One region of the Mesorhizobium sp. P2_F7 genome, then DNA from elsewhere that is predicted to be linked to it. Evidence: predicted binding sites of a transcription regulator. Region 1 holds the regulator's gene; the other holds the start of a gene.
The links. The regulator LexA, encoded in region 1, represses DNA repair genes until DNA is damaged. The targets are predictions, from matches to a motif close to TGTTCNNNNTGTGTTCNG.
Positions count from the first base shown of each region.

Region 2: the regulator LexA is predicted to act here: its motif matches at 3,201-3,218, upstream of AC1DZ8_RS22390 (ATP-dependent helicase).

Region 1 covers NZ_JBFUFA010000004.1:714,912-731,093, reverse strand. The annotation lists gene trpC (indole-3-glycerol phosphate synthase TrpC) at 1-70, shown strand, start outside; gene moaC (cyclic pyranopterin monophosphate synthase MoaC) at 73-555, shown strand; gene AC1DZ8_RS17705 (molybdopterin molybdotransferase MoeA) at 556-1,761, shown strand; gene AC1DZ8_RS17700 (alpha/beta hydrolase) at 1,804-2,634, opposite strand; gene AC1DZ8_RS17695 (AMP-binding protein) at 2,800-4,425, shown strand; gene kynA (tryptophan 2,3-dioxygenase) at 4,422-5,258, shown strand; gene kynU (kynureninase) at 5,349-6,596, opposite strand; gene AC1DZ8_RS17680 (GntR family transcriptional regulator) at 6,764-7,543, shown strand; gene lexA (transcriptional repressor LexA) at 7,750-8,517, shown strand; gene AC1DZ8_RS17670 (ComEC/Rec2 family competence protein) at 8,511-10,967, opposite strand; gene gltX (glutamate--tRNA ligase) at 11,091-12,515, shown strand; gene gltA (citrate synthase) at 12,697-14,028, shown strand; gene lpxB (lipid-A-disaccharide synthase) at 14,084-15,262, opposite strand; gene AC1DZ8_RS17650 (LpxI family protein) at 15,252-16,154, opposite strand; gene lpxA (acyl-ACP--UDP-N-acetylglucosamine O-acyltransferase) at 16,141-16,182, opposite strand, start outside.
Region 2 covers NZ_JBFUFA010000007.1:99,095-115,276, forward strand. The annotation lists gene AC1DZ8_RS22380 (LuxR C-terminal-related transcriptional regulator) at 48-1,697, shown strand; gene AC1DZ8_RS22385 (flavin-containing monooxygenase) at 1,828-3,117, shown strand; gene AC1DZ8_RS22390 (ATP-dependent helicase) at 3,259-5,952, shown strand; gene AC1DZ8_RS22395 (ABC transporter permease) at 5,973-7,013, opposite strand; gene AC1DZ8_RS22400 (ATP-binding cassette domain-containing protein) at 7,010-7,807, opposite strand; gene AC1DZ8_RS22405 (substrate-binding domain-containing protein) at 7,894-8,907, opposite strand; gene AC1DZ8_RS22410 (sugar phosphate isomerase/epimerase family protein) at 9,011-9,916, opposite strand; gene AC1DZ8_RS22415 (Gfo/Idh/MocA family protein) at 9,916-10,947, opposite strand; gene AC1DZ8_RS22420 (LacI family DNA-binding transcriptional regulator) at 11,142-12,167, shown strand; gene AC1DZ8_RS22425 (ferritin family protein) at 12,195-12,509, opposite strand; gene AC1DZ8_RS22430 (bestrophin-like domain) at 12,581-13,273, opposite strand; gene AC1DZ8_RS22435 (esterase-like activity of phytase family protein) at 13,507-14,988, shown strand; gene AC1DZ8_RS22440 (L,D-transpeptidase) at 15,159-15,950, opposite strand; gene AC1DZ8_RS22445 (MATE family efflux transporter) at 16,120-16,182, shown strand, end outside.

The DNA of each region.
Region 1 (16,182 bases):
GCGGCAAGAGGATGTCGCAGCGGCAACGCGCCTGCTTTTGACAGGCAAGGCGACGGCAGAGGCCATCTGACGATGGCAGCCGCCCTCACCCATCTCGGCGCCAAGGGCGAGGCCAATATGGTCGATGTCGGCGACAAGGAAGAGACGACACGCACGGCCATCGCCGAGGGCTTTGTCTCGATGCGGCCTGAAACCCTGAAAATGATCCTCGACGGCGACGCCAAGAAGGGCGATGTGCTGGGCACAGCGCGCATCGCCGGCATCATGGCGGCCAAGAAGACGCATGAACTGATCCCGCTCTGCCATCCGCTGCTGTTGACCAAGGTGTCGGTCGACATCGAGCCGGACGTGGCGCTGCCGGGCCTCAGGGTTACCGCGCTCGCCCGCGTCACCGGCAAGACCGGGGTCGAAATGGAGGCGCTGACCGCGGCATCGGTGGCATGCCTGACCATTTACGACATGGCCAAGGCGGCCGACCGCGCCATGGTGATTTCCGGCATAAAGCTGGTGGAAAAGACCGGCGGCAAATCCGGCGACTACAAGGCGGGTTCGTAAATGGCGCTGGTTCCGGTCGCCGAGGCGCTTCAACGCCTGCTCGACGGCGCCGCGGCGCTGCCCGGTGAAAGCGTCGCGCTGGCAGATGCGGCCGGCCGGGTGCTGGCGGAGCCTGTCGTGGCGCTGCGCACCCAGCCGCCCTTCAACGCCTCCGCCATGGACGGCTATGCCGCGCGGGCGCAGGATGTGGCATCCGCCCCGACGCGGCTTTCTGTAATCGGCATGGCGCCGGCCGGCCGCGGCTTTGCCGGCTCGGTCGGCAGGGCGGAGGCTGTCCGCATTTTCACCGGCGCGCCGCTGCCAGAAGGCGCCGACACGATCGTCATCCAGGAGAATGTCCGCGACCTTGGCAATGGCCATATCGAAGTCACCGAGCCGACCGCGAAAGACCGTAATATCCGCCGTCGTGGATTGGATTTCTCGCAAGGCGACCTGCTCCTGCAACAAGGTCGCGTGCTCGATCCGGCCGCATTGTCGCTTGCGGCGTCGGCCAATCATCCACTGCTCAACGTCGTGCGCCGGCCGCTGGTCGCCATCATCGCCACCGGCGACGAGTTGCTGCCGCCGGGGCGTGACCCCGGTCCGGATCAGATCATCTCCTCCAACGCTTACGGCGTCGCGGCCGTCGCGCAGTCTGTCGGCGCCAAAGCGCTTGATCTCGGCATCGCGGCAGATCGCAAGGCCGACATAGCGGCGCTGGTGAAGAAGGCAGTCGCGGCAAAGGCCGACGTCATCGTCACGCTCGGCGGCGCCTCGGTCGGCGACCACGACCTCGTGCACGACGTGCTGACCGGCGAAGGCATGAAGCTCGATTTCTGGAAGCTCGCCATGCGCCCCGGCAAGCCGCTGATGTTCGGGCGTCTCGGCGATATCAGGTGCATCGGCCTGCCCGGCAATCCGGTGGCGAGCCTGGTCTGTTCGCAGCTGTTCCTGAAGCCGCTGTTGGCGCAGCTCGGCGGCAGCACCCACCGGCAGGACATCCGCCCTGCGCAACTTGGCGCCGCGATGCCGGCGAATGATCTCAGGCAGGACTATGTGCGCGCTGTGGTCCGGGAAGAAGCCGGCGCATTGGTGGCAACGCCGTTCGGTATCCAGGATTCCTCGATGCTAAGAATGCTGGCGGACGCCAACGGCTTGATCGTGCGCGAGCCCTTCGCGCCGGCGGTTGCAGCGGGCGCCGCCTGCAGCGTGCTGATGTTACGCTGAAGACCAAGCGTCCAAGCCGTTAGTTTTACTGACAAAACTGGCCTATACCGCAAGCAATGTCCGCGTCAGCGGATGTGTCGGATCGGCAAGCCCGTCGACGATGCTGAAATGATGCCGGTCCGGCTCGACCACCGTGCTGGTCATGGCGCCGAGGCCGGTCCAGATGTTGGCGAGCAACGCATTCTGGCGCAGGAACTCCGCCCGCTCGCCGCCGCCGACCCAGCAAGTGATGCGTGCGCCCTCCATCGGGCGCAGCAGCGCCGGGCTTTCGGCCAGTGCTTCGGCTTCATCGATGGCCAGTGTTGCGTTCATGCCGGTGCGCATGATCGGCCGCAGGTCATGAACGCCGGAGATCGAAACAACATTGCGCACGCGGCCGGCCACGTCGGCGGCCAGAGGGCTCGTCGTCGTCACCATCCTCGAGGCGAGATGGCCGCCGGCGGAATGCCCTGTCAGCATTACCGGGCCGCCGACCATCGTCGCCGCCTTGCCGATCGCCGCTGCGATTTCCCTGACGATGCCGAAAATGCGTATGTCGGGACAAAGCGTGTAAGTCGGCATTGCCACGGCAAAGCCGCTCGCGACCGCGCCATTGGCCAGATGCGACCAGGCGTTCTTGTCGAACGCCTTCCAGTAGCCGCCATGGATGAAGACGACGAGCCCTTTGGGCATGGCATCGGGAAGGAACAGGTCGAGCCGGTTGCGCGCGCTGTCGCCATAGGCGATGTCGAGCTTGGCCCGCCCGGCCGCCGACAGCGTGTCGCGAAAAGCCTGTGCCGGTGCGTCCCACGCGGCCGGCCAGCGATTGCTGCCGGCGATGTTGTCGCCATTTGCGTAGGCATTGTCCCAATCGGCAACACGATGTTCGAGCATCTGCACCCTCCCAGATGGCTTCAGTTCAGTCGACAGGAATGGCCGCCGGCAAAGGCGGCGTCAATGCTCCACCCTAAAAACATTTTAGGCTTGAAACAAATTTCGACTGGTGCGATCCTGTGACCGTTCAGCCATGGGCGTGAGGCAGACAGGGGCAGCCGAAAAATGCTTGGGCCATCAGCGCATATCGACACATTCACGCGCGACAACCTGCCGCCGCCGGATCAGTGGCCGGAGTTTTTGCTCGACGGCTTCCACTATCCCGATCACATAAATGCCGGCGTCGAATTGACCGACAGGCTGGTCGAAAAGGGCTTTGGCGACCACACCGCGCTGATCGGCAATGGCCGCCGCCGCACCTACAAGGAACTGTCCGACTGGACCAACAGGCTCGCCCATGCGCTGGTCGAGAATTATGGCGTCAAGCCGGGCAACCGGGTGCTGATCCGCTCTGCCAACAACCCGGCCATGGTCGCCTGCTGGCTTGCCGCCACCAAGGTGGGCGCGGTGGTCGTCAACACCATGCCGATGTTGCGTGCCGGCGAACTCGCCAAGATCGTCGACAAGGCGGAAATCACAATCGCGCTTTGCGATACAAGGCTGATGGACGAGATGACCGCCTGCGCCAAGGGCAGTGCGTATCTCAAGCAGGTCATCGGCTTCGACGGCACCGCCAACCATGACGCCGAACTCGACCGCGCCGCCCTCGACAAGCCGGTCACCTTCACCGCCGTCAACACCGGCCGCGACGACGTCGCCCTGCTCGGCTTCACCTCCGGCACCACCGGAGTGCCGAAGGCGACGATGCATTTCCACCGCGACCTGCTGATCATCGCCGACGCCTACGCCCGCGAAATCCTGGAGGTGACGCCGGACGATATTTTCGTCGGCTCGCCGCCCCTTGCCTTTACCTTCGGCCTTGGTGGGCTCGCCATCTTCCCGCTGCGCTTTGGCGCCGCGGCGACGCTGCTGGAACAGGCGACGCCGCCCAACATGATCCACATCATCGAGACCTACAGGGCGACCATTTCCTTTACCGCTCCGACCGCCTACCGGGCCATGCTCAAGGCCATGGATGACGGTGCCGACCTATCCTCGCTGCGCGTCGCGGTTTCGGCCGGCGAGACGCTGCCGGCGCCTGTCTTCGAGGAATGGACGCAGAAGACCGGCAAGCCGATTCTCGATGGCATAGGTGCCACCGAGATGCTGCATATCTTCATCTCCAACCGCTTCGGCGACATGAAGCCGGCCTCCACCGGCAAAGCCGTCGGCGGCTATCAGGCACGCATCGTCGATGACGAGATGCGGGAGCTGCCGCGCGGTTCGACAGGCCGGCTGGCGGTGCGCGGCCCGACCGGCTGCCGCTACATGGCCGACGCCAGGCAGAAGGAATACGTCCGTGACGGCTGGAACCTCACCGGCGACACCTTCACCCAGGACGAAGACGGTTTCTTCCACTTCGCCGCGCGCTCCGACGACATGATCGTCAGCGCCGGCTACAACATTGCCGGTCCCGAGGTCGAAGCAGCGTTGCTTTCGCATCCCGACGTCGCCGAATGCGCGGTGACCGGCGCCGAGGACAGCGAGCGCGGCCAGATCGTCGAGGCGCATATCGTTCTGGTGCAAGGTGTTTCGCCGGACGCATTGACCGTCAAACGCCTGCAGGACCACGTCAAGGCAACGATCGCGCCCTACAAATATCCGCGTTCGGTAAAATTCATCGACGCCTTGCCCAAAACCCAGACAGGCAAAATCCAGCGCTTCCGGTTGCGGGCGGAGAAGAGCAATTGAGCCAGCCCTACGATCCGGCGTCCGATGGCGCGCAGATGTCGTTCAAGGAGCGGATGTCTTACAGCGATTATCTGCACCTGGAGCAGGTGCTCGACGCGCAGGCGCCGCTGTCTTCGGCCCATGACGAGATGCTGTTTATCATCCAGCATCAGACATCGGAATTGTGGATGAAGCTCGCCTTGCACGAGATCGGCGCCGCGATCCGCTCGATCCGCGCCGACCGCCTCGAACCGAGCTTCAAGATGCTGTCGCGCGTCGCGCGCATCTTCGAGCAGCTCAACAATGCTTGGGACGTGCTGCGTACGATGACGCCCAGCGAATATACCGAGTTTCGCGACGCGCTCGGCCAATCCTCGGGCTTCCAGTCCTGGCAATACCGCGCCATCGAATTCATGGCTGGCAACCGCAACCTCGCCATGCTTGGCCCACACAAGCACCGGCCCGATCTCACTGACAGGCTGGAAGCGATCCTGGCCACGCCGTCGCTCTATGACGAGGCGCTGCTGCTTTTGGCGCGCAACGGCTTCGACATCGGCGCCGACGCCACGCGCACGGACTGGCGCGAGACACGCGTCGAGAACGAAGAGGTGCTGGTTGCCTGGCAAACCGTCTACCGCGACCCGCAGCGCTACTGGATGCTCTACGAACTGGCGGAAAAGCTGGTCGACTTCGAGGATTACTTCCGCCGCTGGCGCTTCAACCACGTCACCACGGTGGAACGCATCATCGGTTTGAAGCGCGGCACCGGCGGCACCTCAGGCGCCTCCTATCTGAAGAAGATGCTGGAGGTCGTGCTGTTTCCGGAGCTCTGGACAGTTCGCACCCGGCTCTGAGCTCTTTGTTTCCGCGCAATTCCCGACGGGAAGCGCTACGCACTTTTCCCGGGAAAACAGCGTCAGAATTTTCCTGGACTTGCGCCGGCTTCAGGTAACCGCGGTCTTCACCGCGAAGCGGGCGTCCTGCCAGGTGCCGGTGCGCAGAATATCCTCCAGCACGTCGACCGCCTGCCAGACATCGCCATAGCCGACATAGAGCGGCGTGAAGCCGAAGCGGATGGTAGACGGCGCGCGGAAATCGCCGATCACACCGCGCTCGATCAGGGCGCGCATCACCTGATAGCCATGCGGATGAAGGAACGACACCTGGCTGCCGCGCTGGCTGCCGTCACGAGGACTTTCCAGTTCAAGCCCGTAGGCGCCGCATCTGGCTTCGACGAGCTGGATGAACAGGTCGGTCAGCGCGATGCTCTTTTTGCGCACCAGCGCCATGTCGACATCGTTCCAGATATCGAGCGCCCCCTTGAGCGCCCGCATTGACAGCACCGGCTGCGTTCCGCACAGGAAGCGGCGGATGCCGCTGCCGACGGCAAAGCCCTGCTCGAAGGCAAAGGGCCGCGCATGGCCCCACCAGCCGCTGAGCGGCTGATGGACATCGCCATGGTGGCGTTCGGCCGCGTAGATGAAGGCCGGCGAGCCCGGGCCGCCATTGAGGTATTTGTAGGTGCAGCCGACGGCGAAATCGGCATTGGCACTGTCAAGTTCGACCGGCAAGGCGCCGGCGGTGTGGCAGAGATCCCAGATGATCAGCGCTCCGGCGTCATGCGCCTTGCGCGTCAGCGCCGCCATGTCGCGCAACTGGCCGGATTTGTAGTTGACGTGGTTGACCAGGATGACGGCGACGCTGTCGTCGATCAGATCCTCGATTGCAGGCGCGTCGACGCCCTCCAGCCGCAGCCGCGTTCCCGGCCGGGTCGATGCGACGCCTTCGGCCATATAGAGGTCGGTCGGGAAACTGTCGCCCTCGGCAACGATGACCGGGCGGTCCGGCCGCATGCCGAGGGCCGCGTGCAGCAGCTTGTAGATGTTGATCGAGGTCGTGTCGCAGACCACCGTCTGCCCCTCAGCCGCGCCGATCAGTCGTCCGAGCTGATCGCCGAGTTCCACCGGCATGTTGAACCAGCCGGCAGTGTTCCAGGCGCGAATGAGATCCTGCGCCCATTCCTGCGTGGCGGCCTGCTGCAATTCGCTGAAGACGGCCGGTGACGCGGCACCCAGCGAATTGCCGTCGAGATAGATCACGCCCTGCGGCAAGACAAAGCGTTCACGCATGGAACGCAGCGGATCGGCGGCATCCATCGCTTCGATTGCAGCGAGATCGGGTGTCATGCTCATGATCCGGCGCTCCTCCATGAACAACAGCATTCGGCGGAGCCTGTCCGCCCAAACATGCCGGCGATCTTGAGGGGTCCTCCTGGAGCTGTCAAACATTATATATAATTTACGTGATGGAAGGCTTTGATATATAATCATCAGCCGAGCAATCTGACTGATGGGTCACGATATTGAATGACGAGCAGTCCTCGAAAACGGAAACGGCCTATCGGCTGCTCAGGCGCGATATTCTTGCGACCCGGCTGGCGCCTGCTGCGCCGTTGAAGCTGAGCACGCTGAGCGGCATCTATGGCATCGGCTGGACGCCGCTGCGCGAGGCACTGTCACGACTGGAAGCCGAACGGCTTGTGACCGCCATCAGCAACCGTGGGTTTGCGGTCGCTCCCGTGTCCCGAGCCGAGCTCGAAGACCTGACGCGTGCGCGATTGGTGGTCGAACTGCCCTTGCTGGTGGAATCGATCGAAAAGGGCGACCGTCAATGGGAAGACACGGTCGTTGCCGCCCACTACCGCCTCTCACGCTGCGGGTCCGTTCTCGATGATCCCTCGGATGAGGCCGTCGATGCGTGGTACGAAAAACATGATGCCTTCCACGCGGCACTGCTCAGTGCCGCGACATCCAGCTGGCTGCTGCGTTTCAACGCGACGATCTCCGATCAACTGCATCGCCACCACCGCTTTCTCGGCCTGGCCCCGACGCTGCGCGCGGCCGCCGGCCGCGAGGACGGACACCAGAAGGCCATGGAGGCGCTGCGCGACGCCGTGGCGATCGAACACCACACCGCACTGATGGAAGCAGCCCTTGACCGCGACACTGAGGGCGCAAAAACGCTGATGAGCGTTCACATCGGCTACACGCTGCAAGTCTATGCCCAGAGTGAACCGGGCGCGGCGACGGATGCGGCGCAGCCCCGCCCGAAAAAGCGGCAGCGATCTGGCAAGGCATGAATTGGCCCGATGGCCCAGGCTACCGGCGTTTCACCCCGTTGCCGGCAAACCAGCGCGGGCGCCGATCGCGGTGCGGAACGTTACGCTGAACAAAACGTCAACGCATTCATTAAACTTTAAAAGGTTGCGGAACACAACTGGAACAGATAGTGTTTGTTCTGGGTTTGTTTTTTCCGATTCTGGTTTCAGAACCCGTGGGGGCCGCGATGCTGACGCGCAAGCAACATGAACTTCTGATGTTCATCCATGAACGCCTGAAGGAGAGCGGAATCCCGCCGTCTTTCGATGAGATGAAGGAAGCGCTCGACCTCGCGTCCAAGTCCGGCATTCACCGCCTGATCACGGCGCTTGAGGAGCGCGGTTTCATTCGCCGGCTGCCGAACCGGGCGCGCGCACTGGAAGTGCTGCGGCTGCCCGACTCGATCGCACCCGGCCTCAATGCGGCGAAGAAGTTCTCGCCAAGCGTCATCCAGGGCAGTCTCGGACAAGGCGGTTCTGGCCAGGGCGGTGTGGGGCAAAGCGGTCTCGGCCGTCAGATCAAGCCGGCCTCATCGTCGCGTTCGATGTCGGCCGGCAATGACGACGCGGTTTCCGCGGTGTCCATCCCGGTGATGGGCCGCATCGCCGCAGGCGTGCCGATCGACGCCATCCAGCACCAGACCCATTCGATCTCGGTGCCGCCGGACATGATCATGGGCGGCGAACATTACGCGCTCGAGGTCAAGGGCGACTCGATGATCGAGGCCGGCATTTTCGACGGCGACACGGTCATCATCCGCAATGCCGACACCGCCAGCCCCGGCGAGATCATCGTGGCGTTGGTCGACGAAGAGGAAGCGACGCTGAAACGCTTTCGCCGCAAGGGCGCCTCCATCGCGCTGGAAGCCGCAAACCCGGCCTATGAAACCCGCATCTTCGGGCCAGACAGGGTCAAGGTGCAGGGCAAGCTTGTCGGGCTGATCCGGCGCTACTGAGCCGGCTTAGTTTTGTACTTTTCGCGCTCCTTGTAGGGTGGCAGGCCGCGTGCTTCGCGTGAGAAGCGGCGTTGCTCGTGCCAGGGACGATAGGGCTTGTCGACGGCGAAACGTATGGCTGGCGTTGTCGCGGCCGATTGCGGATCGAAGAAGACGGCGGCACTGCCGTCGCGGGCAAGCTGCTTCTTGGTCACGACCAGCACCAGCGGGTCGCGACACGGATTGTAGGCGGTGGCGTCCTCAATGACGATCAGGCTCGCGAAAGCGCAGGCCGGTCGGGCTGTCTTGCGGTCTTTTGCCAGCGCGATGATGGCTCCGGCCGGGTGCCGGGCAATGCAGAGATCACCTGTGCAGTAGAAGGGCGAGCCGGGCGGCAGGTCGAGCGGATCGAGATCGAACCGCGTATCCGTTGCCTCGAAAATCTCAGGCGGGATAATGGTTTCCGCCCTTAGCGCGCGTTTCCAGTTGTCAGTGGTGAATTCGTTGGAGCGTTCGCGATTGAGGGCTAGCTCGCCGCCTCCGATCGGCACGGCCACCAGATGCGCATCCTCGGAGATGAGCACATCGGGCGTGCGTACCTGCGGCACCGTCAACAGGCCAGCCAGCGCGAAAGGCACGGCCGCCAGCCGAAGCCATGTGGTGGCCATGGTGGCGATGACGAGGGCGACGGCCACCAGCAGCACCGAGCGGATGGAGATCAACCCGACGGCATCGACCGGCGAACGCTCTGAAATCCAGGCGGAGATGGCGATCATCGCTGCCAGACCCTTGCCCATCACATAGAGGAACGGCCCATCGGCGCCGAATGGCATCGCCAGCGCGCTGAGGACGGCAAAGGGCATGACGATTAACGATACAATCGGCATCACGGCCAGATTGGCGAGCAGACTGAGCGGTGACACGCGCTGGAAATGCCAGATGGCAAACAGCGCCGTGGCACTTCCAGCGATAATCGAGGTCATGGCGAGGCCGCCCATGGCCAGCAGGACTTTTCGCGACAGGAAGCTGACGAAAGAGCGCCTCGCAGGCGGCGTTCTCACCCTGTCGGCGCGGTAGTCGGCCCAGCCGGCATAGGCGCCGACCAGGGCGGCGGTGGCCGCAAACGACATCTGAAAGCTTGGGCCGACCACCTCATGCGGCGACACCAGGATGACGGCGATGGCCGAGATCGCCAGGTTGCGCATGGTGAGTGCTGCGCGATCGAACAGCACCGCGACCAGCATGACCGCCAGCATGATGAAGCTGCGCTCGGCGGCAACCACGATGCCTGAAATGACGAGGTAGGCGGCGATGGAGACAAGCGCTGCGGCGGCGGCATATTTCTTGACCGGCCGACGCGAGGAGAAATCAGGAAACAACGCGAAGGCGCCGCGCAGCAACGCCATGATGGTGCCGGCAACCAGCGCCATGTGCAGGCCGGAAATGGAGATGATGTGGTAGATGCCGGTGCGCCGCATCGCCTCGTTGACCTCGTCCGGAATGCCGGCGCGCACGCCGACGATCAGCGCTGCGGCAATCTCGCCTTCGGCGCCACCGATCTTGCTCCTGATGTGGTCGGCTATGTTTTCGCGGGCGTTCTCAATGGCCGAAGAGAGGCGTGCGGTCAGCGGCGGCGGTCCCTGCGCGGCGATGGTTTTGGGATTGCCGAGAAAGAAGCCGCTGCCGCCGATGCCGGTGAAATAGCTGTCGAAGGAGAAATCGTAGCTCTCCGGCCGCACCGGACCGGTTGGCGGCAGCAGCCTGGCATAGCCGGTGATCAGGGAGCCGGCGGTCATATCAGCGGGAACGGTGCGTGCCGAGAGCCTGACCCGTTCCGGCGCGTACCGCAGCTTGGGGTAAGCGGTGGAAATCACGTCGAGCGTCAACCTGACGCGCCCGTTTTCCATCTCCTCGAGACTGACGACGCGGCCGGTCAACCGTGTTTGAATCTCGGCGCCGAGCATCTGCGTGCCGGCGCGCCAGGTCTCGACCTTGGCGGCGACGACGCCAAGCGCGCACAGCATGGCAGCCATAAGACACAGATGCGTCCTCGGCCGCGACCGGGTGACGGCAGCACAACATGCCATGAGCAGCACGATGGCGATTGGCTGGGCAAAGCCGGGCTCGTCGGGCAGCGAGAAATAGACAATGACGCCGGCCGCCAGGAAAACCGGCACCAGCAGGAAGGCAACGCCGCGGTCGAGTTCGGTGCCGGCGGCCACGGCAACGCTGCGGCGGATTGCGGGCCATGACGAACGGCGCAGCAGCCGACGCAAACGGACGGTAGGTGCGAACGCGGTGACCGGCACCGGCGCGGCGCCATCCCGTGGCAAAGCCACGATGCCGGGCTGCAGTTCGGGCAGCGCAACCGGCATCGGCTCGGCATAGGGAACATCGGCAAACAACGAGCGTTCGCTGACGCCTGCCTCTGCGCCCTCGCCCTCCTTCGCGCCCCGGCCTCGTTCAGCCATCGGGTCTGCCCCTTGCGCCACAGACCCCCTATGCTACATGAACGCGCAAAGCGCGAAAGTCCGCGCGATCACGCCCCCGCTTTCTAGCCTTGCCCGAGAATTGCCATGTCCAACAAAATTGCCATGTCCAACAGGGCGGTCACCCGTTTTGCCCCCTCGCCCACCGGCTACCTGCATATCGGTGGCGCGCGCACCGCGCTGTTCAACTGGCTGTACGCCAAGCACACCGACGGCACGATGCTTCTGCGCATCGAGGACACCGATCGCGAGCGTTCCACCGAAGCGGCAACCCAGGCCATTCTCGATGGGCTGACCTGGCTCGGCCTGTCCTGGGATGGCGGTGCCGTGTCGCAGTTCGAGCGTGCGCCGCGCCACCGCGAGGTGGCGGAGGAACTGGTGCGCCTGGGCAAGGCCTATTACGCCTACGAGACACCGGCCGAGCTTGAGGCGATGCGCGAAGCGGCGCGCGCCAAGAGCCTGCCGCCGCGCTACAACGGCGCGTGGCGCAACCGTGACGCCTCCGAGGCGCCCGCCGGCGTCAGGGGCGCTATCCGCATCAAAGCCCCGGCCGAGGGCGAGACCGTGGTGCATGACCGCGTGCAGGGCGAGGTGCGCTTCCCCAACAAGGATCTCGACGATTTCATCATCCTGCGTTCGGATGGTGTGCCGACCTACATGCATGCCGTCGTCGTCGACGACCACGACATGGGCGTCACCCACATCATTCGCGGCGACGACCATCTGACCAATGCCGCGCGCCAGACGGTGATCTACAACGCCATGGGCTGGGAGGTGCCGTCCATGTCGCACATCCCGCTGATCCATGGCGCCGACGGCGCCAAATTGTCGAAGCGGCATGGCGCCCTCGGCGTCGAGGCCTATCGCGCCATGGGTTATCTGCCCGAGGCGCTGCTCAACTATCTGGCACGCCTTGGCTGGAGCCATGGCGACGACGAGGTGATGTCGATCAAGGACATGATCGCATGGTTCGACATTGGCGACGTCAACAAGGGCGCGGCGCGCTTCGACTTCGCCAAGCTCGATGCGCTGAACGGCGTGCATATGCGCAAGATGGACGACGTCCAGTTGCTCGACATCTTCGTCGCCACGCTTCCCTACCTCGAAGGCGGCCCGGCGCTGGCTGCCCGCCTCGACGACACCAGGAAGGCGCAGCTGCTGGCCGCGTTGCCTGGCCTGAAGGAACGCGCCAAGACACTGGTGGAGCTGGCCGATGGCGCCGGCTTCCTGTTCGTCGAGCGGCCGCTGCCAGTCGACGAGAAGGCGGCAGGCCTGCTCAATGCCGATGCGCGCGCGATCCTGCGCGGCGCGCATGCGGCTTTGCAGACAGTTTCGGGCGGGTGGACGGCCGCTGCGGCGGAAGCCGCGGTGCGCGCGTTCGCGACGGCCGGCGGCCACAAGCTTGGCGCGGTGGCCCAACCGCTGAGAGCAGCCCTTACCGGCCGCAGCACCTCGCCCGGCGTATTCGACGTGCTTGCCGTGCTCGGCCGCGAGGAAAGCCTGGCGCGGATTGCGGATCAAATCGATTAGGAGCGAACTGGCCCAAGAAGATTGGCATTGAAAGGCGCGTTTCGCAGTGCAACATTAGGCCTTGGCCCAATCTGGCACGCACCTCCCAAAATGCGGTGGCGAGTTCGCGCATTCCGGTGATTTCGACGTGTCGTTTGCAGGAATTGCCTTGCCGGCATGAGGAACATGAAGGAGTTTGAGAATGAGCGAAGCTGCGACAAAACTGGAAACCGGCAGCAAGACGACGCACCCGTCGACTGCCACGCTCGAACTGGCCGGCAAGACGCACGAATTCAAGGTGCGAAGCGGCTCGGTCGGGCCTGACGTCATCGACATCGGCGCGCTTTACAGCACCACCGGCGCCTTCACCTACGATCCCGGCTTCACCTCGACGGCAAGCTGCGAGTCGGCGATCACCTTCATCGACGGCGATGCCGGCATCCTGCTGCACCGCGGCTATCCCATCGACCAGTTGGCCGAGCATGGCGACTTCCTCGAAGTCTGCTACCTGCTGCTCTACGGCGAACTGCCGACCAAGGCGCAGAAGGACGATTTCGACTACCGGGTGACGCGCCACACCATGGTGCACGAGCAGATGTCGCGCTTCTTCACCGGCTTCCGCCGCGACGCGCATCCAATGGCGGTGATGTGCGGCGTGGTCGGCGCGCTGTCGGCCTTCTATCACGACTCCACCGACATTTCGGACCCGTATCAGCGCATGGTCGCCTCGATGCGGCTGATCGCCAAGATGCCGACCATCGCGGCCATGGCCTACAAATACCATATCGGCCAGCCCTTCATTTACCCGAAGAACGAGCTGAACTTCGCCGCCAACTTCCTGCATATGTGCTTTGCGGTGCCGTGCGAGGAATACAAGATCAATCCGGTGCTGGCGCGCGCCATGGAGCGCATCTTCATCCTGCATGCCGACCACGAGCAGAACGCCTCGACCTCGACGGTGCGCCTCGCCGGCTCGTCGGGCGCCAACCCGTTCGCCTGCATTGCCGCCGGCATCGCCTGCCTGTGGGGTCCGGCGCATGGCGGCGCCAACGAGGCCGCGCTCAACATGCTGGGCGAGATCGGCCATGTCGATCACATCCCGGAATTCATCGCCCGCGCCAAGGACAAGAACGATCCGTTCCGGCTGATGGGCTTTGGCCACCGCGTCTACAAGAACTACGATCCTCGTGCGAAAATCATGCAGAAGACGGCGCATGAGGTGCTGGGCGAACTCGGCATCAAGGACGATCCGCTGCTCGACATCGCCATGGAGCTGGAAAAGATCGCGCTGACCGATTCCTACTTCATCGAGAAGAAGCTCTATCCGAACGTCGATTTCTATTCCGGCATCACGCTGAAGGCGCTGGGCTTCCCCACCACCATGTTCACCGTGCTGTTCGCGGTCGCCCGCACCGTCGGCTGGATCGCGCAGTGGAAAGAGATGATCGAGGATCCGCACCAGAAGATCGGCCGCCCGCGCCAGCTCTACACCGGCGCCCCGGAACGCGACTATGTGCCGATCGCGAAAAGATAGGGAATAGTGAGTAGGCAGTAGGCAATAGATACAAAGCCCTACTGCCTACTGCCGCCTAAGCCCTATTCGCTCTCCCGATGTGCCGAAGAACGACATCCGCCGCGATATCGCCGGAGGGCCTGTCGGTCGCCATGCGCCTGGCAACCTCGGCAAAGCCGTCCTTTTGCCAGGTTCGGTAGGCAGTGTCTGAAAACAAGGCCTCGAGCTGCCGCGCCAGATAGCGTGGCCGCACATACTGGTTGTAGTGCTCCGGCACGATCGCCTGGTCGGCGATCAGATTGGGCAAGGCGGCACTCCACACCGTGACCAGCCCCTGAACCATGCGCATCACCGGATCGAGCCTGTAGCAGGAGATCATCGGCACGCCCGACAACGCCAGTTCGAGCGATACCGTTCCCGAAGCGATCAGCGCGGCATCGGCCTTGCCGAAGGCTTGCCATTTGCGCTCGGTATCGAGAATGATCTCAGGCTTTTCATCCCAGCGCGCGACCGATGTTTTGACCAGGTCGGCGACATGCGGCACCGTGGGCAACAGCAGGCGCAAGCGGTGTCCGCGCGCGCGCAGCGCGGAGATCGTCTGGCCGAACGGATCGATAAGCCGGCTTACCTCGCCGCGCCGCGATCCGGGCAGGACAAGCAGTGTCTTGACGCGGTCCGCCGAGAGATCGCGCGGCTGGCCTTGCGCCCTTGCCGCGCCGAGCACACCCGGATCATGCGTGAGGCGGTGTCCGACATAGGTTCCGGGCGGACCGCCGAGGCGGCTCAGCTCCTTCACCTCGAAAGGCAGGATGCACAGTATGTGATCGACATAGGGCTTCATCGCCACTGCCCTGCCCGGCCGCCATGCCCAGACACTCGGGCAGACATAGTGGACGATCGGGATGGACGGATCGGCGGCGCGGACCTTTTTGGCCACGCGCAGCGAAAAATCCGGACTGTCGATGGTGATGAGACAGTCGGGTTTCTCAGCGGAGACCGCACCAGCCGTCTGGCTGATGCGCCGCATCAGGCCCGGCAGGTCGCGCAGGATGGCGCTGAGCCCCATCAGCGCGATCTCGGCCCCGTCGAACAGCGGCACCAGCCCGAGCGCCTGCAGATGCCGCCCGCCAATGCCGACCAGCCTGATATCGCGCCCGGTCATGCGCTTCAGCGACTGCACGATGTCGGCGCCCAACAAATCGCCGGACTCTTCGCCGGCGACGATGGCGATCTTCAGCGGCTTCTCAGCTGCCATGGCCAGGCTCCACGGCCGGCAGGCCATATACGAACAGCCCAAGCGCATTGGCGCGCGCGAGAACGACGGGGCCTTCGAGGATCAGCGAACGGCCGGCCTCGACGGCAATGCCGGCAAGCCCGGCGGCGTGTGCGGCCTCGACCGTCTGCGGACCGATAGACGGCAGATCGGCGCGCAGTTCCTGGCCGGGCTTGGCGCACTTGACCAGGACACCGCGTGTCTTGCCGGCGAGCCTGCCATGGCCGCGCAGCTGCTGCGTCCGCTCGAGCAGTCCGTGGGTGCCTTCGACGCCTTCCAGGGCAATAGCGCGGCCACCGATGGCGATGGCCGCCTGACCGATGTCGAGCGCGCCGATGGCTTTTGCCGCCTTGTGTGCCGCTTCGATGTCGCGCCAGTCCGATTTTCGCGGCACCGCCTTGGTCAGCGGCCCTTCGGCCGCGACAAGCCGGGGCACGACCTCATGCGCGCCGACAACTTTGACGCCGCGGGCTTCCAGGCCGCGGGTCAATATCTTCAGCAGGCCGTCGTCGCCGCGCGCAAGCGCCATGGCAACCGAGGGTATCAGCGCCAGCAGGCCAAGGCTCGGGCGCATGTCGACCAGCCGCGGCCTGCGCCTGATCTCGCCGGCAAGCACAAGATGGGTGATCCGCAGCCGCCTCAGCAACGCAACCAGCGAGCCGATATCTTCCAGGCCGAGGCTTTCATGATCGTAGACGGTGAGCTCGGTCTGACGGTCGGCCTGCCCTTCGACCAGGATGATGACGGGCGGATGTCCGGCCTCTGCCAGGCCGGCAGCAACTTCGACCGGCAGGCTGCCGCCGCCGGCAATGATGCCGACCCTGGCGTCCGGCGCGAGATCGAGGCCCGTTGAGCCGGCCTCAGTCTTCGTCATCGGCATCGTCGCCGGCGCCACCTTTAAG
Region 2 (16,182 bases), on a different contig from region 1:
CCGCGCATTTGCCATTCTTCTGCCCGCTATCGGGCGATGCTATATGCATGCTGCCGATGAAGACCGAAGCCGCCTCATTGCTCGAGAAGGCCCGCAATGCCTATGGCCTGCGGCAATGGGCAGACGCATTCGAGCTTCTGCAGGCGACCGACGAGATCACCGCGCTAGCGCCGGAAGACCTTGAGCGGCTGATGTGGTCGGCAGGAATGCTCGACCGCGATCCCGACATATTCGCCGCCGCCGAGCGCCTGTTCAACCTGCATGCCGAGGCCGGCCGCGACGACCAGGCGGCCTATTGGGCGTTCTTCCATGGCTTCCGGCTCATGGCCTTGCACGAGGAAGGCCGCGGCACCGCCTGGCTGCAGAAGGCGCAGCGCCATGCCGAAACCTTTGGCCGCGAATGCGCGGCGCACGGCTACCTGATCATGCTTTCGGCCCACAAGGAATTGAGGGCCGGCAACGATGCGGCTGCCGCGGTGTTTGCCGCGCAGTCGCTGGCGATCGGCGAGCGCTGTCGCGATCTCGACCTGATCGCCTTCGCCCGCTGCTATCTCGGCCGCGCGCTGGTGCGGCAGGGCCGCATCGAGGAAGGCATCGCCTCGCTCGACGAAGCCATGCTGCCCGTCGTCGACGGCAAGCTTTCGCCTGTCGTTACCGGCCTCATCTATTGCAATCTCATCGATGCATGCCGGCAGATCTACGCCTTCGATCGTTCGCGCGAATGGACGACCGCGCTGTCGAACTGGTGCGGATCACAGCCGCAGATGGTCCAGTTCAATGGCGTCTGCATGCTGCACCGGGCCGAGATCATGGAGATGAACGGCGCCTGGCAGGAGGCCGTTGCCGAGGCACATCGCGCGACGTCATCTTTGGTCCGCAATATCCGCAACGAGACGACTGCCGGAGCGGCCTATCAGGAGGCTGAAATCCATCGGTTGCGCGGCGAATTCACGGCAGCCGAAGAGCTCTACCGCACCGCCAGCCGGCTCGGGCTCGAACCCCAGCCGGGCATGGCGCTGCTGCGCCTCATGCAAGGCCGTGCCGAACAGGCGGCGGCAACCATGCGCCGCGTGCTTGCCACGACCGAAACGCCGCTGGGCCGCGCCCGCCTGCTGCCGGCGGTGGTCGAGATCATGATCGCGGCCGGTGCAATGAACGAGGCACGTGAGGCTTGTCTGGAGTTGCACGCGATCACCGACCGTTTCGCGACCGACATTCTTGTTGCGATGGCCTCGCAGGCACGAGGCGAAATCGAGATGAACGACGGAAACGCCGCAGCCGCACTCGGCCATTTCCGAGCGGCACTGGCGACATGGCAGCGCGCCGGCGCACCCTATCTTGAAGCGCGCCTGCGTGTGCTGGCGGGACTGGCCTGCCGCGCGCTTGGCGACGAGGACAGCGCGGAGCTTGAATTCGATGCAGCCAAGGCGGTTTTCACCGCACTTGGCGCCGCGCCCGAACTTGCTCGCGTCAAAATGCTCACTGCACCGGACAAGGCGCGCCCGCACGGCCTGACCCGGCGCGAGATCGAGGTGCTGGGCCTTGTCGCCACCGGCAAGACGAACCGGCTGATCGCCAGCGATCTCGGTCTCAGCGAAAAGACCGTCGATCGGCATCTCAGCAACATATTCGACAAGCTGGCGGTCAACTCGCGCGCCGCAGCGACGGCCTTTGCCTTCCAGAACGGGCTGCTCTGACACGACGACGATCGCTGGTCATGGGGGAAAATCCCCATGGCGTTTTCCTTGTCGCGTGAGGTGTCTCCCCGAAGCGGCGCTGCGCCGGACCGCTATTTTGCTCCAGGCTGACGAACCAGATGGAGCGATCATGACCCCGACTTCAACACCCTGCCCGACTGGGCACGCAATACGACTGCCTGGCCGCCGCGTCGGCATCACTGAAACAAGGATGCGTGCCGGCGCTTTGCTGGAACAGGGCGCGGCCTTCATACAACTGGAGGCCGACGCGCTGCAGGGCAGCCAAAGGCCACCAGGCCAGGCATCATCCGGCGACGAAAAGCGGCCAGCGCTCAGTGAGGAGCATTTCGATGTCATCGTCATCGGCGCCGGCCAGTGTGGTCTGTCGGTCGGCTATCATCTCGCCCGCAAAGGCGTGAAGTTCATCATCCTCGAGGCGCGCGATCGGATCGGCGACATCTGGCGTTCGCGCTGGGATTCGCTGCGCCTGTTCACGCCGGCGCGCTATGACGGTCTGGCTGGAATGCCCTTCCCCGCCGCGCGCTACGCCTTCCCGACCAAGGACGAGATGGCGGATTATCTCGAAGCCTATGCCAGAAAATTTTCGCTGCCGGTGCGCACCGGCGTCAAGGTCGACGAGGTGACCCGCAGCGATGGCCGCTATGTTGTGACGGCTGGCCAGACGCACTATACGGCAAGCCATGTCGTCATCGCCTCGGCAAGCTATCAGAAGCCGAAGCTGCCGGATTTCGCCGCACAGCTCGACCCATCAATCCGGCAACTCCATTCGAGCGCCTACAAGAACCCTGCGCAACTCAATCCCGGCAGCGTGCTTCTGGTCGGCGCCAGCAATTCCGGCGCGGAGATCGCCATGGACATCGCGCCCACCCACCAGGTCTTGCTGGCCGGCCGTCACCCCGGCAACATTCCGGTCGCCTACAACGGCTATTTCGCCATGCGCCTGGTCCTGCCGGTCGTGTTCCGCTTCGTCTTCCACCGGCTGCTGACGGTCGACACACCGATGGGCCGCAAGGCCAAGCCGAACCAGCTGTCCCATGGTCTGCCGCTGATCCGGGTCAAGCCTGGCGATCTCGACGCCGCCAGCGTCCGCCGGGTCGCCCGCGTCGCCGGTGTGCGCGAGGGCAAGCCGCTGCTCGACGATGGCCAGATCCTCGACGTCGCGAATGTCGTCTGGTGCACCGGCTTCAAGGGCGGGCTGGATTGGATCAAGCTGCCGGTCTTCGACGGCAACGGCCGGGTGAAGCAGTATCGCGGCGCGGTCGAAGGCGAACCTGGCCTCTATGTCTGCGGCCTGCATTTCCAGCACTCGACCTCGTCCACCATGATCCATGGTGCGGCACGCGATGCAGGCTATGTCGCAGACAGGATCGGCGAGCGGATGCGGGTAGCCGCGGGATAACGCCGCCCGACAGGGTTTTGCACAGCTTGCCGGGCGCCGGAGCGGTAATATTCGCACGGCGCCCGGGAATCTGGCTTCCAAACCAGAACAAAACGTAGACACTTCTGGTCTTTCGCTGCCGAATCACTACATTCGGGGGCGATGTCCGGCTTTTCGGAAGACATGCCCTTCTTTGACGAACCGAATGCGCGGCCCGCGGCCCCGTCGGGGATAGCCGCGCGCGCCATGGCGGCCCGCAGCGGCCAAAACAGCGCGCCCGACTACCTGAAGGGGCTGAACCCCGAGCAGCGGCTGGCGGTGGAAACCACCGAAGGCCCGGTCCTGGTGCTGGCCGGCGCCGGCACCGGCAAGACGCGGGTGCTGACCACCCGCATCGCCCACATCCTCGCCACCGGCCGGGCCTTCCCGTCGCAGATCCTGGCGGTGACCTTCACCAACAAGGCCGCGCGCGAGATGAAGCAGCGCATCGGCATCCTGATCGGCGAAGGCAATGTCGAGGGCATGCCGTGGCTCGGCACCTTCCACTCGATCGGCGTCAAGCTTCTGCGCCGCCATGCCGAGCTGGCCGGGCTGAAATCCGACTTCACCATTCTCGACACCGACGACGTCGTGCGGTTGATCAAGCAGCTGATCCAGGCTGAAGGCCTCGACGACAAGCGCTGGCCGGCCAAGCAGTTCGCGCAGATGATCGACGGCTGGAAGAACAAGGGCCAGGGCCCCGCCGATATCGCCGAGGGCGATGCGCGCAGCTTCGCCAACGGCAAGGGCCGCGAGCTCTACAAGGCCTATCAGGAGCGACTGCAGACGCTGAACGCCTGCGATTTCGGCGATCTGCTCTGCCACCCGATCCGCATCTTCCGCGCCAATCCGGATGTGCTGAAGGACTACCACAGGCGCTTCAAATACATCCTCGTCGACGAATACCAGGACACCAACACCGCGCAGTACATGTGGCTGCGGCTCTTGGCGCAGCGGCCGCAATCCTCCCCCCTTGAGGGGGAGGTGCCCGCGAAGCGGGCGGAGGGGGTCGCTGCAGAAGGCACCGCCCAATCTTCAAACGCCACAAGGGCGTCTAGCACTGCCGCGCGGACCCCACCCGACCGGGCTTCGCCCGGCCACCCTCCCCTCAAGGGGGAGGGAAACCAGCGCGCCACCGTAAACATCTGCTGCGTCGGCGACGACGATCAATCCATCTATGGCTGGCGCGGCGCAGAGGTCGACAACATCCTGCGCTTCGACAAGGATTTCCCGGGCGCCACCATCATCCGGCTGGAGCGTAACTATCGCTCGACCGCGCATATTCTCGGCACCGCCTCGCACCTCATCGCCCACAATGAGGGTCGCTTCGGCAAGACGCTGTTCACCGAAAAGGTGGCCGAGGACGACGAGAAGGTGCATGTCCACGCCGCTTGGGATTCCGAGGAGGAGGCGCGTGCCGTCGGCGAGACCATCGAGGCCTACCAGCGCGCCAAGCATAACCTCAACGACATGGCCATTCTTGTCCGCGCGTCGTTCCAGATGCGCGCCTTTGAAGATCGCTTCATCACGCTCGGCCTCAATTACCGCGTCATCGGCGGTCCGCGCTTCTACGAGCGCATGGAAATCCGCGATGCGCTGGCCTTCTTCCGCGTCGTCGCCAATGGCGGCGACGACCTCGCCTTCGAGCGCATCGTCAATGTGCCGAAGCGCGGTCTGGGCGAAGCCACCATCCGCCAGATCCACGACACGGCGCGGAGCTTACGCATCCCGATGCTGGAAGCGGCCGGCAACCTCGCCGAAAGCGACGAGCTGAAGCCGAAGCCGCGCGCCGCCTTGCGCGAAGTCGCCGCCAATTTCGAACGCTGGCAGAAGGCGCTGGAAACCACGCCGCACACCGAACTCGCCGAGACCATTCTCGAGGAGAGCGGCTACACCGACATGTGGAAGAACGACCGCTCGGTGGAAGCGCCGGGACGGCTGGAAAATTTGAAGGAGCTGATCCGCTCCATGGAGGAGTACGAGTCGCTGCGCTCCTTCCTCGAACATGTGGCGCTGGTCATGGATGCCGAGCAGAACGCCGGGCTCGATGCCGTCAGCATTATGACGCTGCATTCGGCCAAGGGCCTCGAATTCGAGACCGTGTTCCTGCCCGGGTGGGAGGAAGGCTTGTTCCCGCACCAGCGTGCGCTGGACGAAGGCGGCCGTTCCGGCCTGGAGGAAGAACGGCGCCTCGCCTATGTCGGCCTGACGCGGGCGAAAAAGAACCTGCATATCTGGTTCGTCTCCAACCGCCAGATCCACGGCCTGTGGCAGTCGACCATCCCGTCGCGTTTCCTCGAAGAGTTGCCGAACGCCCATGTCGAGATCGCCGAAAGCGGCAACTCCTATGGCGGTTACGGCAATGCCTATGGCGGCGGTTCGTTTGCTTCCGGTCGCGGTGGCCGCCAGAACCCCTATGGCGCCTCGCGCTTCGACAATGTCGGCGCGGAAAAATCCGGCGCCTTCTCCAACACCTATGCCACGCCAGGCTGGCAACGCGCGCAGACGAACCGCACCGAGGCGACCGACCGCAACTGGGGCACGCGCTCCGGCCACCAGGTCGAGCGCATCGGCTATGGCGAGACCGATAGCGGCTACGGCGCCGGCCGCACCTCGGTCAAAGGCCGCACCATAGACGGCGAACTGGTCGCCAAATCCGTCGCCGACACGCCGTCGCCCTTCAGCGTCGGCGACCGCGTCTTCCACCAAAAATTCGGCAACGGCAACATATCCGCCATCGAAGGCAACAAGCTGACCATCGACTTCGACAAAGCCGGCCAGAAACGCGTGCTGGACGGGTTTGTCGCGGCGGTGTGAGCTGCCTTAACGGCTAGCCCTCACCTGTACCTTGCCTGGTTCCATTTATGCCCGAGCAGCGACAGGATGATGATCAGGCCGTTGAAGAACTGCACGTAGAAGCCGCTCAGGCCCGCCGCCACCACGCCGGTTTGGATGAAGGCGACGGTGACCGCGCCGATGGCGCCGCCGGCAACTGTGCCGATGCCGCCCCAGGTCGGGGTGCCGCCGACGAAGACTGAGGCCAGCACCGGCAGAAGATAGCCGTCGCCCGCGGTCGGCCACCAGGTGAAGTTGATCATCACTGAGAAGGTGCCGGCTATGGCTGCGCCGATGCCGACAAAGACGAACACCTTCACCCGCACGCGCTTGACGTCGATGCCCATCTGCTGGGCGCTGTCGGGGTTGTCGCCGACCACCCTGACCTGCGCGCCGAAGCGATGGCGGTTGTAGAGCATGGCCGACAAAACGACGAAGGCGAGTGCCCAGAAGATCTGCACCGGGATGCCCCACAGCTGACTGGAGAAGATCTTGTAGGCCAAGCTGTCGTTGAGACCGGTCAGTGCCGTCGACTTGCCTTCGTTGATGATCTGGATGAGGCCGCGCAGCAAAAAGTTCATGCCGAGCGTGGCGATCAGCGACGACAGCCCGCCATAGACGACCAGCGATCCCACGAGAAAGCCGAGCAGCATGCCGGTAATGATCGCAGCCGCAATGCCGAGGAACGGATCGTAGCCGGCCTGCACCACCAGGGCGAACACCCAGGAGGCAAAGCCCATCGTTGCCGGAAACGACAAATCGATCTCGCCGCAAGTGACGACGAAGACCAGCGGCACCACCACGAACAGCGCAACCGGCAGCGTCGTCAGCACCGAGCTGTAGAGATACCAGGTGGTGAACACCGTCGGGTTGGCGATCAGGAACACCGCCATCATGACGATGAACACGGCAAACGTGCCGAGCGCTGCGCGATTGTCGATGACGAAACCGCGCGGCCAGTGATCGGACGGGTGCTTCCACTCAGGACGGGCTGCCTCGCCGCCGAGCGGGCTTTGCAGATCGGGTTCCATGGTCTTGCTCATCGCACTGCCCTCTCCGCGTCGCCGGCATCGTGCAGGCCCGGCAATCCGCCGGGGTGTGCCACGTCTTCCATGAAGTTGATGAGATCCTCGGCCGAGTTGACCTCGGTGCGGTCGGCGGTCAGTGCGACCTTGCCGCGGTCCAGCACCACGAAGCGGTCGGCAATGTCGAAGACATGGTGGATGTTGTGGCCGATGAACAGGATCGAGCGGCCGCTCGCCCGCACCTGGCGCACGAAGTGAAACACCTTGGCGGTCTCGGTCAGCGACAGCGCCGTCGTCGGCTCGTCGAGGATGATCAGCTCCGCCTGCTTGTAGATGGCGCGCGCGATCGCCACGCCCTGGCGTTCGCCGCCCGACAGCTGGCCGACGATCGAGTGCGGCGTGAACACCTTTGAGGTGAAGCCGATCTCGCGCATCAACCGGCTTGCCTCCTCGATCTCCTTGTTGACCTTCAGAAAGCCCATGAAGCCAGTGAGCTCGCGACCCATGAAGATGTTGCGCACGATGGTCTGCTGCACCGCCAGCGCCCGGTCCTGGAACACCGTCTCGATGCCGGCATCGCGCGAGCGTGCCGCGCTCCATCCGGTCACCGGCTTGCCGCGCACCAGGATCTCGCCGCTGGTCGGCTTGACGACGCCGGACAGGATCTTGATCAGCGTCGACTTGCCGGCGCCATTGTCGCCGATCAGGCCGACCACCTCGCCGCGGTCGACCGAGAGATTGACCCCGCCCAGCGCATAGACCTGGCCGTAGGATTTGCTGATGTCGCGCAGTTCGATGATGCGTTCGGCCATGGCGATCCTCGCTTGATTGTCGCTTGCCGGCATTCTCGCCAGCGGTCCTGCCGGCCAGGCCCGGGCCTGGCCGACAGCTTGGGAGGTTAGCGCAACGCCTGCTTAGCGAGCTCGGCGACGATCTCGTAATTCTGCGGCGTGACGAAGCCCGCACCCGTGTCGACATTCATCGGCGCCAGGCCCAGCACCACTTGCTGGCAAAGGCTGAGGATCGGCAAATAGCCTTGCAGGAACGGCTGCTGATCGGCGGTCAGCTGCACCCAGCCGCCCTTGAACGCCTCGACGATCTGCGGGCTGGTGTCGAAGCCGAAATTGAAGATGTCGCCGGGCTTCCTGCCCGCCGCCTGCATGTAGGTGGCGACATTGCCGAGCATCTGGCCGCCGGGATAGCCGACCGCTTTGACGTCAGGATTGTTGAGGAGCGCCGCGGTGATCACCGGGATCGCCAGATTGGGGTCGGACGCCCATTCGCCGCTCGGCGGCGACGACAGCTGGATGACCTCGACGCCGGCTTCCTTGAGCGCGGCCACCGTGCCGCGCTCGCGCGCGCCGCGGGCTTCGTTTTCGAACGGGCCGATCATGATCGCCTTGTCGCCGGACTTGAGCTTGCCGAGCTTGAAGGCTTCGGCGCCGAGCGCGCGGCCCTGCTGTTCCTGCTGGGCGCCGACATAGCCGCCGCCGAACGCTTCCACCACCTTCGGCACCGGCACGTTCTGGTACATCATCTTGATGCCGTCCTTGTGCGCCTGTTCGGCCAGCGGCATGATCGCGGCGTCGCCGGGATGGCCCATCATGGCGATGCCGTTGGGCTTGACCGCGACGGCCTCGCGCAATTGCTGCACCATCTTCTCGACGTCCCACTGCGAAAAGATGTAGTCGACCTTCGGCCCGAGATCGGCCGCCGCCTGCTTGGCGCCATTATAGACGATGGTTCCGAAAGCGTCGCCCTCGGCGCCGCCGACGAAGAAGCGGATGTGGACGTCCTTGCACCACTGGGCGTCAAGCGCCTGTGCCGGCAGAGTGGAGATGGCGGCGCAGAGCGCAGTGGCAGCGGCCACGACGGTCGAGCGCAGAAGTGTCGTTCTCAATGCGATGCTCATGCACGTTCCTCCCTTTTGTCCTCGGTGAGCCGAGGGGTTTTCGTCATTCGCTTTCAGCAGTGCTTGGCAATCTGTTAGGCCGGCTCCTCCCGCCGGCCGCTCCTCACGCCGGGTTCGGCAGATAGGTCGCACCTCCTCGGCATTGCTTGAGATAGTCGAGCGCGCGCACCTGACCGGTGATCTCGAGATCGCCGCGATAGACCGGATCGTGCCAGCCCTCGATGTCGATGGCGCCCTTGAAGCCGGCCAGCCGCAATTCGCTGATCACCCGCGTCCAGTCGCTGTCGCCAAAACCGGGCGTGCGCATCTGCACGAAGGGCAGCCGGCCGAAGACGCCGTGCTCGCGGATGACATCCCAGCGCACCGTCGCGTCCTTGCCGTGGACGTGGAAGATGCGCGGCGCCCATTTGCGGATCTGGGGCACCGGATCGATGAGATAGACCAGCTGGTGGCAGGGCTCCCATTCCAGCCCGAGGTTGTCGTCAGGCAATTCGTTGAACATCAGCTCCCAGGCATCGGGATTGTGGGCGATGTTCCAGTCGCCAGTCGCCCAGTTGCCGTCCATGGCGCAGTTCTCGAAGGCGATGCGCACGCCCTTGTCGGCGGCGCGCTTGGCTAGCGGACCCCACACCTCGCGAAAGCGCGGCAGGCTGTCGGTCAGCTTCTTGCCGCGCAGGCGGCCGGTGAAGCCGCTGACCGTGGAAGCGCCGAACAGATGCGCGTTGTCGATGACCGTTTCCCAGGCGGCGAGCACACCGCGATCGACCTCGCCATCTTCCAGCGGATTGCCGAACACGCCGATCGACGACACAGCGACATCGGCATCGCCGATCGCCTCGCGAATCTCACCGGCCAGCCGCGGCAGATCCTTGCCGCCCAACGTCTGCCAGAAGAAGGGCTGAATGCTCTCGAACCCAAGCGGCAGGATCTGCTTGATATAAGCCGCCGGGTCGTCGAGATTGGCCCGCACCATGGTGCCGATCCGGATGTCGAGAAGCGGGTTTGGCATCACAGTCCTTCCCTGGAAATGGCCACGCGCCGGCCGGTCTCGGCGCTTTCGATGGCGCCGAAAACCATGGCCAGGCTTTTGATGTTGTCGGAGCCGCGCGTTTCCGGCTCGGTGCCGGTCTCGATGGCGTGGATGAAATCCCTGATGATGCCGAGATGGCCGCCAATGCGGTCGGCCGGATCGAGCGCCGGCACGTCGATTGCTTGCGTTTTGTCGAAAATCCCCTCGCGGCCCGGCGCCACCACTTCCGCCTTCAGCGCATCACTGCCATCCCAGGTCAGGCTGCCGCGTTCGGCAACGATGCGCCAGCTGCCTTCCCAGCTGGTGCGAAAGCCGTCGGCGCACCAGGAGCCGGCGTAAGTAAAAATCTTGCCGCCGCCGAGATCGAAGACGGCGCTGGCCGACGAGCCCTGCCGATACCAGGAATTGGCCGGCTCCCATTCCTGGCAATAGACGCCGGCGGGTTCGCCGCCGACCATGTAGCGGGCGGCATCGAATGTGTGGATCGCCATGTCCAGCAGCAGCACATGCGCCATCTCCTCGCGAAAGCCACCGAAATGCGGGGCGACGAAGAAATCGGCATGGATGCTGGTTGGCTTGCCGATAGCGCCGGAATCCAGAAACCGCCTTATGCGCCGGACATTGGCGACATAGCGCCGGTTCTGCACCACGGCATGAATGCGCCCGGCGCGGCGAGCCGCCTCGACGATGGCACGGGCATTTTCCGGAGTGTCGGCCAGCGGCTTTTCCGTCAGCAGATGGCAATTGTGGGCGAAGGCAGCGAAAGCGACATCACGGCGGGCGGCAGGAACGACAACGTCGAACACCGCGTCCGGCCTTGTCTGGCCGAGCACAGCGTCGAGGCTGGTGCCGATGATGGCGCCATCAAGCCCGTATTCGCGCGCCCTCGCGTTCGCCCGTTCGGCATCGAGATCGACCAGGCCGACAATGGCGAGCCCGTCGATCTGCCTCGCGGCATCGAGCCAGGCCTTGCTCATCGCACCACAGCCGACGAGGACGACATTCATCATCCGGCATTCCTCCCGTCCGGTCCCTCCAGACCGAATGTCACGGCATCCACGGCATCACCGTAAACGTTTTCCCGTAAACGTTTACGAGAACACACCCGATGGCGTAGAATGTCAATCGGCTGCCTGCAAAAATCACCCCGAAGCCTTGGCCTGAGCGGCAGCCGGTGCTAGCCAAGGCAGGGGGAGAACCGTCCTTGGCGTCCAGTATTCACGACCTAGCGCGTCACCTGAACATTTCGATCGGCACCGTGTCGCGCGCGCTGAACGGCCGCGCCGACGTCAATGCCGACACCCGTCAGCGCGTGCTCGCCGCCGCCAAGCAGCTGAACTATTCGCCGAACCAGTCCGGCCGCAGTCTGCGGCAAGGCGCCACCCGTTCCATCGCCTTCATGCTGCAACCGCACCCCGGCGACCAGCAATATGGCGAACCGTTCTTCATCCCGTTCCTGACCGGTCTGCAGGCGCGGCTCGCCGAGTATGACCTGGATCTGATGGTCGTCATGGGTGAGCCCGGCCAATATCAGCAGGAGAGGCTGCGCCGCGTGGTTGAGACGCGCCGGGCCGACGCGGTCGTGTTGGCCAATACACGGCGGAAAGACGATCGGATCGACTATCTCAGCAAGGCCGGCTTTCCCTTCGCCACGCTTGGCCGCAGTCAATCCGGCGGCGACACCTATCCTTCGCTCGATATCGATTTCGAGAGGGCGGGTGATGAAGCCGTCGACCGGCTGGTCGCGCGCGGCCACCGCCGCATTGCCGCCATCCGCCCTTCGCATGATCTCAACTTCGGGTACCTGTTCCTCGACGGCTACCGCAAGGCGCTGGAGCGGCACGGCATCGAAGTCGACCTCGGCCTGATCGCCGACGGCTTCATCAACGAGGCCGGAGGCTACCAGGTGACGCCGCGCGTGATGCTCTCCAAGGACCGGCCCACAGCCATCATCTTCAACAATGACGCAATGGCGCTCGGCGGCTGCAAGGCACTGGTCGAGATGGGCATCAGGCCCGGCCACGACATCGCGGTGATCGTCATCGTCGACACGCCGCTTTGCCGCTACTTTTCTCCGGCGCTGACTGCCTTCCGTCCGTCGCTGGAGCCGATGGGAAGGCGGCTGGCTGAAATGCTGCTGGCCTCGCTCCCCGCCTTCGCCAGCCCCGAAGGCACGCGCATCATCCGCGAAGTCTGGCCGCTGGAGCTGATTGCGCGCGATAGTGACTGATAACTGCCGGACGCAGGCTGGCCGGCATCAATCCACCTTCTTCTCACCCCGCTCGCCGGCCTTGACGATGTCGCCCGTGGTGAACAGGATTTCCTTCAGTTCCGCCCGCCAGTCCTTCTTCTGGCGCAGCAGGAATTCCAGATCCATGCCGAAATGCTTGAACTCCTCGCCTTGCGCATTCTTCATGATCGCCTTGGCCTGCGGGTCCTTCTCCACCGATATGCGCTGCTCATACCAGCCGATCGCCTCCGCCTCCTCGATCAGCGAGGTAATCATGCGGGCGAAGGTCCGCACCTTCTGCGTCAGTTCTTCCGGCGGCTCGTGATACTGATCGAAACCCATGTCGCCTCCCTCAAACGGACCGGCAAATCCAGCCATATCCAGGAATGCACTGGAACGCGGTGGGTTCCGCCTCACTGTAGCAATTCGACCAAAGCCCTCTGCAAAGGCGCCGACGAAATCTGGATCGGGCCGGAGAACGGCACATCCATATCGAGGATCAGGTAAAGCGCTCCGGCAATCAGCGCTGCCGACACCACGAACGTCTCTATGGTGATGGCATTTCGCGGCGCCCTGAAACCGAAACTGGCGAAGATAAGCACCAGCCACGCAACGAGCATAACGATAAGCGGCCGCGGGATGGTACCTTCGGATTGCTCGATCAAAGCCCAGCGCAGTTCCACTACCTTCTGCAGATGCTGGCGGGCGTCCTCCAGCAGGGAACCGTGCGCTGCGTCAGCAGGCTGCAGAGCGGTCAATCGTGTGCTGATCTCGGTCAACAGACGTTCAGACAGCCGGTTGGCGACGAGGGGTGTTTCGTTGGCTTCTGTCCAGTTGTTGGTCTGTCTTTGTACATAAGCGACCAGCGGCTGACGGACCTCGGCGGTCTCGGGCCCATATTGCCGAAGCGACCGGTCGAGAAGGATCAACTCGGTCGCATATGTGTGCACGTTGCGGTCGATCGACTCGAAAGTGTTCTTGGCCGAGTTGATCATGAGACCAAGCACCAGCGAGGTCATGACGACGAACAGGTTGGCGGCGAGCCGAACCACGGCGTTGGTGTCGTCGTCACGGTGATGGGCTGGCAACCTGCCGTAGACGGCCATGCTGGCCAGCGGCGCCGCCGTCAGGCAGAGGAAAACGGCCACCGCGATGAGTGTTTCCTGCATGCAGCCATTTCTGCACGGCAAGCACCGAATGCCAATGGCTGTCAGAATGCTCTGTCACGCAAGTATCATGTTCGCGTCCTAGACCGCTTCGCGGGGGGCGACATCGTCGATGCGACGCGGAGCCCTTTGCAGTCTCGGCCGCTTGAAGGCTTGTCACAAAGAGGATCTCCATGAAAATCTCGCACCGAACCGTGTCGCTCGGCGCCGCATTGGCGCTGTTTACCGCTTTGACCCCTGCCCTTGCCGACAGCACCGCCACCGTTGGCGGCGTCAGTTTCGTCAACAAGGGCCTGGTCGGCGTCGGTCGCCTCCCGGCCGACCTGAAGGACAAGTTCGGCGAGACCTTCGGCTCCGGCTCCGGCATGTCGATCGACGCCGCCGGCTGGACGCATGGCGCCGACGGCTACAAAGGTTCGCTGTGGCTGCTGCCGGACCGTGGCTACAATGTCGTCGGCACCACCGACTACCGGCCGCGCCTCAACACCATCGGCATCGAGTTCACCCCGGTTGCACCAGGTGCCACGCCCGCCGCCGGCCAGGAACAGACCGGCGTCAAGGCGACGCTCACCGATTCCCTGCTGTTGACCGACGACAAGGGCGCCGACGCCACCGGCCTTGATCCGTTGAACGGCGTGCGCGCGGCAAGCGGCGAGCTGCCGATCCTGCCCGAGGCCAATGGCAAGCTGGCGCTCGACAACGAGGCGATCGCCCGGCTGCCCGACGGCACCATGTTCATCTCCGACGAATACGGCCCCAACATCTACCGCTTCTCGGCCGAGGGCCATTTGTTGTCGGCAACGCAGCCGCCGGCCGCCCTGGTGCCGATGCGCAAGGGCACGCCGAACTTCGCCTCCGACAATCCGGGCCCCGGTGCCGCCGAGCCCGATCCGAAGGATCCCGAAACCGGCCGCCAGAACAACCAGGGCCTCGAAGGCATGGCGCTGACGCCGGACGGCAAGTCGCTGATCGCGGTGCTACAGTCCGCGCCCCGCCAGGATGGCGGCGATTCCGGCGCGACGCGCCAGAACACCCGCGCACTGGTCTATGACGCCACCGACCCGGCGCACCTCAAGCTGGCGCATGAATATGTCGTGCCGCTGCCGGTGTTCAAGGACGACAAGGGCAAGACCAAGATCGCCGCGCAGAGCGAGATCGTGGCGCTCTCCGACAAGACCTTGCTGATGCTGGCGCGCGACAGCGGCAACGGCCAGGGCGTGAAGGGCGACACTTCGCTTGTGCGCCAGATCTTCGTCGTCGACGTCTCTGGTGCCACCGACATTGCCGGCGGCGCCTTCGATGCCGCCGACAAGCCGGTAGCGCCCAAGGGCGTGCTCGACCCCTCGGTCATGCCGGCCAAGCTGACGCCGTTTATCAACATCAACGACAACAAGGAACTCGGCCGCTTCGGCCTGCATGACGGCAAGCCGAACGACAAGAACAACCTCTCGGAGAAGTGGGAGGCGATGTCGGTGGTCAGCGTGCTCGATCCGGCGCTGCCCGACGATTATTTCCTGTTCGTCGGCAACGACAACGACTTCCTCGCCCAGGACGGCTTCCAGGTCGGCGCGCCTTACAAGGCCGAAGACGGCGCCGATGTCGACACCATGTTCCTGGTCTATCAGGTCACGCTTCCGGGCCTCGCCAAGAAGTAATCGCATACGACAGACAAAAGCGGACGCGCCTAAAGCAATTCCAGGAAAAGTGTGATCGGTTTTCCGTCCGGAATTGCGAAAAAAACAAAGAGACAGAGCGTTTCACCTTTTCCGTGAAACGCTCTATCTCGTCCGCTTTTTTGTCGGCTACAGCGATACCGCTGAGAAACTTACTTCAATATCTCGGCATCCTTCGGCACGCCGGCATCGATCGGCTCGGCGGTACGGCTCGACACGGCCATGATCTTGCCGGCGGGCGACAGGTTCGGGCGCACATAGACCTGGGCGACGCCATTGACCCGGCTGTAGAGGTCGATGATGTCCTGGTTCATGAAGCGCACGCAACCCGACGATGCGTTCTTGCCGATGGAATCCCACTCCGGCGTACCGTGCAGCCGGTACATCGTGTCCTTGCCGTCGCGGAACAGATAGAGCGCGCGGGCGCCGAGCGGGCTCTGCGGTCCCGGCGGCATGCCGTCCTTGTATTTCGTCAGTTCCGGCCGGCGCTGGATCATTTCGGGCGGCGGCGTCCACACCGGCCACTTCTTGCGCGCCTGGACCACCGCACTGCCGGTCCAGCCGAACCCGGCCTTGCCGAGGCTGACGCCGTAACGGATCGCCTTGCCGCCATCGCGCACCAGATAGAGGAAATGCTCCGACGTATCGACAACGATGGTGCCGGGTTTTTCGCCGGTCGGGTCGGTCACGATCTGGCGCACGAACTTCGGATCGAGCTTGGATATCGGGATCGCCGGCAGTGAAAAGCCTTCGTCGACGCGCGCCGCATACATGCTTTCGGCGGCGCCGAAGGCCGAGTCGCTTGGCGGCGGCGGCGCTGCCGCTGGCGGCGCCACGTCCGTGGTGGTGCAGGCCGAAAGCGCCATCGAAGCGGCACCCAAGGCGGATACCCCAAGAAATGCGCGCCGGTTCAGGCGCTCAGAAAAAAGCGGATTGTCGGACATGATCCCCTCGGTTTGCGGCCCCACGCGGCGACGATCCATAGCCCATTCCGGATGCTTTGAGAACCTGATTGGCGCAGCACGCAAGGCGGAATGTTCCGATGCCGCATCGACCTTGTCAGTCAAATCGGCAATCATTGCGGCCGGACTGAGACAGCGCTGAGTGCCAGCCATGGACGAAAAAATGCCCCCGCGCCGGCGCACCGGTGATCTCACCAGCGGCCCGATCCCGCGC